DNA from 2 places in the Campylobacter sp. RM12651 genome. Region 2 is predicted to be linked to the other one. Evidence: riboswitches for the same ligand, from Rfam matches in the RefSeq annotation. Region 2 holds a riboswitch; the other holds the start of a gene.
What was found. A riboswitch is a leader RNA that binds a small molecule or an ion and turns the genes downstream of it on or off. The one in region 2 is predicted to bind thiamine pyrophosphate.
Positions count from the first base shown of each region.

Region 1: another riboswitch for thiamine pyrophosphate. It lies ahead of pnuC (nicotinamide riboside transporter PnuC); the one in region 2 lies ahead of AVBRAN_RS07100 (cytosine permease).

Region 1 is NZ_CP059600.1:370,559-373,986, forward strand. It holds gene AVBRAN_RS01895 (hypothetical protein) at 1-197, shown strand, start outside; gene AVBRAN_RS01900 (thiamine diphosphokinase) at 199-828, opposite strand; gene pnuC (nicotinamide riboside transporter PnuC) at 825-1,433, opposite strand; TPP riboswitch at 1,423-1,509, opposite strand; gene rpsO (30S ribosomal protein S15) at 1,594-1,866, shown strand; gene ybeY (rRNA maturation RNase YbeY) at 1,896-2,309, shown strand; gene yajC (preprotein translocase subunit YajC) at 2,359-2,649, shown strand; gene secD (protein translocase subunit SecD) at 2,649-3,428, shown strand, end outside.
Region 2 is NZ_CP059600.1:1,438,514-1,441,941, reverse strand. It holds gene thiM (hydroxyethylthiazole kinase) at 1-759, opposite strand, end outside; gene AVBRAN_RS07100 (cytosine permease) at 737-1,870, opposite strand; TPP riboswitch at 1,915-2,015, opposite strand; partial or broken gene AVBRAN_RS07095 (putative hydro-lyase) at 2,232-3,008, shown strand; gene pxpB (5-oxoprolinase subunit PxpB) at 3,039-3,428, shown strand, end outside.

The sequences.
Region 1 (3,428 bases), 990 kb from region 2:
CTTTTAATTGGGTTAAAAAAATTGATGATAAAAATATTTTAGATGAATTAGAAAATAGTAAAAAATCATTATTTTTATCAAGAAGAAAATATTATGATAAATTAAATATATATGAAGATGTTGTGAAAGATTATAAAAAATATGAAAAAAAATTAGATTTAATTATTAAAGAGTTTAAATCAAATTCTAATTTATAAATTAAGTAAAATTCAAATATACTAAAAGTTCTTTATTATTATGATTTTTTATACTAAAAGTATTGCCTAATGCTTCGTTTAAAGTCCCACTATTTAGATATTTAAAATTAAAATTATTTAGTTCATATTTAAGGTTTTGTGAGCTAAATTTAGCTCTTTTATCAAGGCAAAATAATGATATTTGCTGACCTTTATAAGAATTAGCAGTAAAATCAGTATTTTTTATAAAAAATTCCCCGTAATTTGTGATTAGTTTTAGATTTATTGTCTTATTAAAGCGATTTTTTAATTTAAAATATTGAAATAATAAAGCTATATTTGCTATAAAATGATCATCTCTTTTGCCCCCAGCACCAAGGATAAAAATATCACTAAAATCCATTGATAAAGCGTATTTATAGGCTTTTGTTAAGTCATTTGTATTTTGATTTTTTACTTTAATTATTTTTGCTTTTGTTTTTAGATTTTGAAAACTATCTAAATCACCAATAATTACATTAGGCTCATAATTATTAGCCAAAAGCAAATTAGCAGCACCATCACAAGCTATTAAAAAATCAGCATTTTTTAGATAATTTAAGGTTATTTTATTGGTGCAAAACTCCCCATTAGCCATAATCACGCAAGTCATTTTAAATCCTTTTTCCAAGAAAATAAGTAAATAATACCTAAGATAAAAAATAAAATCATAAGCATTAATACAGCTAAATTAGAACTATCTTCAATGTAAAGAATGGTCCAAATATAAATAGAAGCAATGTTTGAAATACTTATATAAATATAATGATTTATTATTTTTTTTAGACTTAAAATAGTTGCTATAAGCCCACTTGAGAATATAAAGCTTTCAAGATAAATAAATCTTGATTCTAAATTCTGTAAATAAAAAGAATAAAAATAAGCAATAATAAAAATTGCTATATAAATTAATATAAAATTTTTCAAGTTTAAAGTCTTAATTAAAGTATTTTTATTCCAATAAAAATAGCCATAAATCATCATAGGAAAATAGCATAATAAATACAAAAATACTTCTCCAAAAAGTCTATTTATATAAGCAATATAAGCATAAATTAAAGCATTAAATACACCTACAATAAAGCATAATTTATTTTTTACTCCCATTAATAATACATATAAAATTCCAGTAAAAAGAGCAAAAAAGTTTAAAACATTTGAATTGGTAAAATAAGCAAAAGCTAAACTAAAAATAAGCGAAGTTAAAAATAATCTCATAATATCTCCTTAATCAGCATTACCTGTCCAAGTTCAATGGGTTTAATCTCAGCTAAAAGCACCCCAAAAAAATCTTATTATAATTATAAAAATTAATAATCTTATTAATCAATTTGTTTTATAATCACAGCTTTTAATTTACACCAATTTGGAGGTCAAAATGGCTTTGGATTCGGCAAGAAAAGCTGAAATTATCAGCAAATATGCAAGATTTGGTGGCGACACAGGTTCGTCTGAAGTTCAAATTGCTTTACTTACAGAAAGAATTGCAATATTAACAGAACACTTAAAAGTATTTAAAAAAGACTTTTCATCAAGACTAGGACTACTTAAATTAGTTGGTCAAAGAAAAAGACTTTTAAAATATTTAAAAGCTACAAAATACGATGTTTATGTTAAATTAATTAACGAATTAAACATTAGAGATAAATAATTCTTAGCCCCTTTTTGGGGCAAAATACTATGATTTTATACGATAATTTAGAAGAAATTACCTACCTTGAAAAACTAGCAAATCGTCTAAGCTCTAAAGATATTGAGCTTGTTTTAACTAACAATGATGAAATGCAAGAAATCAATAAAAATACAAGAAATATTGATAAAACTACTGATGTTTTAAGTTTTCCACACGATAATTCTTTTTTAGATACTAATTTTTTAGGCTCATTAGTTATTAATACCGAACTAGCAAAAACTAAAGCTTGTGAATTAGGGCATAGTTTAGAAGATGAAATATCTTTATTATTTATTCATGGAATGTTACATTTATTAGGGTATGACCACGAAATAGATAATGGCGAAATGAGAGCAAAAGAGATTGAGCTAATAAAAGAATTTAATTTACCAACAAGCCTTATAGTAAGAACTTTAGATTAAATCTTTTTATGTAGAATGATAACTATTTTATTTTTTAAAAGGATATTCTATGGAACAAAATGCTTTAGTTCAATTTTTACCATTAATCGTATTATTTGCGATTTTTTATTTTTTAATTATTCGCCCACAACAAAAACAAGCAAAAGCACATAAAGAAATGCTAAATTCACTTACTAAAGGTGATAAAATAGTTACCAATGGTGGTTTAATTGTTGAAGTTGTAAAAGCTGAAGATGATTATTTAAAAATTAGATTAAATGATGATGTTGTTGCTAAATTAGATAAAAATTTTGTAGCTAGAAAAGTAGAAAACACAAATAATTCGGAAGCAACAAAATAATGCGTAATCAAAAAACAAAAAGTATCACATATCGTTTTTATGTTTTAGTTTTTGTTACACTTTTTGGCATATTTTTAAGTGTGCCAAGCTTTTTTTCTATAAATGGTCCTAAGATTAATTTAGGGCTTGATTTACAAGGCGGACTTCATATGCTTTTAGGTGTAGAAACCAATGAAGCTATAAAGTCTAAAGTAAAATCAATCGCTTCAAGTATTAATTATTCTTTTAATAAAGAAAATATTTTAACTGATGGATTTAAAAGTAATGATGGTGTAATACATTTTGAACTACTAGATAAAGATGATACTGCTAAAGTAGATAAAATAATTAAAGAACTAAAAGGCTTAAAAGTTAGTGTTAATAATTCTTTTTATGAGATTACTTTAACACCTGAAGAAGAAGTTCAAACTGCTAAATTTGCAATAGATCAAGCTGTAGAAACTATTAGAAATAGACTTGATTTATTTGGGCTTTCAGAGCCAACTGTTGCTAAACAAGGTGAAGATAAAATCTTGGTTGAAATTCCAGGCGTAAAAACTGCTGAAGATGAGCAAAGAGCTAAAGATTTAATAGCTAAAGCTGCACATTTACAACTAATGGAAGTAGATAGAGCTAAGGCTGATCAAGGCAATATGTTAAGTCCTGAAGAAGCAGCAAGTTATGGAGATATTATTTTACCTGATGTAAAAGATAAAAATATTAAATATGTTTTAAAAGAATTACCTATTTTAGATGGCTCTATGTTAATTGATGCTAGAGTAGGATTTTCTGATAAAACT
Region 2 (3,428 bases):
TATCCTTTCTTTTATGGTAGTTCCATCAATTTTGCTTAACTCATCAATTAAGTGCATTTTAAACGACATAGTGCCATTTGCTTTAGTTTCGGCTATTTCAGCACTTATGTTAAATGCACTTATACCTGTGATTACAGAATTTAATTTATCATCATTTGCCCCTACAAAAACGGCTAAGATATTGCCTAGCATACAACCTGCACCTGTGATTTTTGTTTGCATTGCCGAACCATTGCTTAGCATAAAAACATTTGTTTTATTGATGATAAAATCATTTTTACCTGTGATTACCAAAATAGTTTTATGTTTTTTAGCAAAATCAATGTATTTTTCTAAATCATTTTGATTTATTTCATCACTACTATCGCAGCCACTTGTATTTAATGTCTTATTTACTAGATAATTTATCTCGCTTGCATTGCCTTTAATTACACAAAACTTTATATTTTGCATTAAATATTTACATAAATTATTTCTTGCATTACTAACTCCTGCTGCAACGGGGTCAAAAACAATAGGAATATTTAATTCATTTGCCTTTAAGGCTGCGTTTTTATGGGCTTTTATTAGATTTTCGTTTAACTGCCCGATATTTAGCAAAACCGCATTACTAATTGTAACAATTTCACCAACTTCTTCATAAAAATCTCCCATAATAGGTGAGCCACCAACAGCTAAAATAGCGTTAGCTGAGTCATTTATCGTTACATAATTTGTAATACTTTCTACTAAAGTTTTATGATTTCTTGTTTTTTGCATAATGTTTTGATACATATTCTCCTCCTAAGGTTAAAATTAAAATGATTAAAAAAGTTAAAATTGATGCTAAAAAATCAAAATAAATCAGTATTTGATAAATTAAAAATCCAATAAACCAAATTAAAAAATTTAATTTAGCTGAATTTTTTAGTTTAAAACAATATACACATACTATAACCGATGCCATAGGTAAAAATACTGAACTTAATGTATATAAAAAATTTTCATATAAAGAAAAAGGTATAAAAATAGCTATTAATAAAGCAATAAAGATTATTAATAAAATTGTAATTTTATTACCAAATTTATTATTTATATTTTTAATACTTTCATTAGCTGAAAAAATGTCTAAATATGTTGTTGTTATTGTTGAAAAAATAATCAAAAATATTATTAACATTGATAATTTTAAAGTGATTAAAAAACTAGAAAGGTCGCTATAGTATTTCATAGTTAAATATCCAATTATATACATAAGTGAACTTCCTAGAAAATACGCGACTGAAGCTACTAAACTATCTTTTATTGGATTTTTAAAATATTTTGTATAATCACCAACTAATGCAAGCCAAGAAATTGGCATAGCAATACTTAGTTCAATAGCATTTATCAAGTTTATTTTATTAACTTCTATTTGGTTTAAATTAAGATTAATTAAGTTATAAAAAATATAAATTACTATCAAAAAAAGTATGCAAACTATAAAATTATTTATTGACATTAATAAATTTTGTTTTAAGAATAGCCATATTATTAAAAGTGATGATAACAAAATTACTACTAAGTTAAAATTTATATTTGGATATAGTCCATTTAGTAGTATTGCTGCACTCATAATCATAACTGCACTCCAGCAAATTAAAGCTAGAAAATTGCAAAATGAAAAGAATATTTTGCCATTTTGTGAGTAAAAATATTTAAGACTACCCATAGCATTGCATTTTAGTTTAGTGCTAATATACATCATAGCAAAAAATAAAATTCCACCTAAAAAATGTCCAAAAAATATAGCAAATAAAGAATCACTTAAAATAAGACCTGAAAATAAACTACCGGCTTCAATTTCAGCTAGCGAAATACTAGCTCCAAGCCACAAGAAAAAATTACTCATACAACTCTCCATAAAATCAATTTATGGGAATGCTAAGAAAGGATTAGAAAAATTTTGCATCTCCCTACGCTGGCATTACCCAAACAGGTTCAAAGGGTCAAGACTATTACGCCTACTCTCAGCTTTCGCTCCCCTAAAATCATTATTCTAATTAAAATTAGTTATGAAATAGATATATAAAATATTACAATAATTATTTGTTATATTGCAATAATTTCTTAATTTTTAATATAAATAATCAATATATTTAATACTTATTTTACATATAATTAATTGTGTAATTTTGTAACAATTTTAGTTAAGTTTTTTATATTTTTACTTTTCTTCACATTTTTTCACACTACAATTTCAAAAAGGAGAAAAAATGAGACCAGAAGAGTTAAGAGCTTTAATTTCTAAAAATGAATTTAGCAAACCTACAGCAGGGGTTTGTAAAGGTTATGTTCAAGCTAATCTTGCGATTTTGCCTAAAAGTGATGCTTATGATTTTTTATTATTTTGTCAAAGAAACCCTAAACCTTGTCCTTTAATTGAAGTCTTAGACGCGGGAGAATATCTTACAAAAACAAGTGCAAATAATGCAGATATTAGAACGAGTATTCCTAAATATAGAATATATAAAAAAGGCGAATTAGTAGAAGAGACAAGCAATATTATCAATCATTTTAAAGATGATTATGTGAGTTTTTTAATAGGTTGTTCGTTTTCATTTGAAGCAGCTTTATTAAATCACAATATACCTTTAAGACATATTGAAGAAGATCATAATGTGCCTATGTATATTACAAATATTGATTGTGCAAGTGCTGGTAAGTTTTATGGAAAAATGGTTGTTTCAATGCGACCAATTAAACATAAAGATTTAATCAAAGCTACAACCGCAACAGCTCTTTATCCTAGCGTGCATGGAGCACCTGTTCATATAGGAAATCCTAGTGTAATAGGTATTAAAGATATTAATAATCCTGATTTTGGAGACGCATCTACTATTTATCCTGATGAAGAATGTGTATTTTGGGCTTGTGGGGTAACTCCGCAAAGCATAGCACTTACTAGTAAGCCTGATATTATGATAACTCATTCTCCTGGATATATGTTTGTAACGGATAGAAAAGATAGCGAATATAGTGTGTTTTAGTATTAAAAAAAATAAATTTAAAGGATGATTATGTATAACAAATTTAAAATTACAAGCGAAACTTCATTGCTTTTATATCTTGAGCCTCCAATAAGCATAGAAAAACAACGCCTATGCTATGCACTTAATTTAGTAATTAAAGATATGCCTTATATAAAAGAAGTAGTGGTCGGAATGAATACTCTTTATGTCTTAACAAGTGATTTAAATTATAAAGATTTATTAGATTTACAAAGTAAATTAAATGAGTTAATTACTAGCACTAAACCACTAGAGCTATCAGGAAGATTGATTGAAATTCCTGTTGATTATGGTGGGGATTTAGGACTTGTTTTAAAGGTAATTGCAAAGGCTAAAGGTATGAGTATGAGTGAGTTTGCTAAATTACACGCCGAGCCTATTTATGATGTTTATTTTATA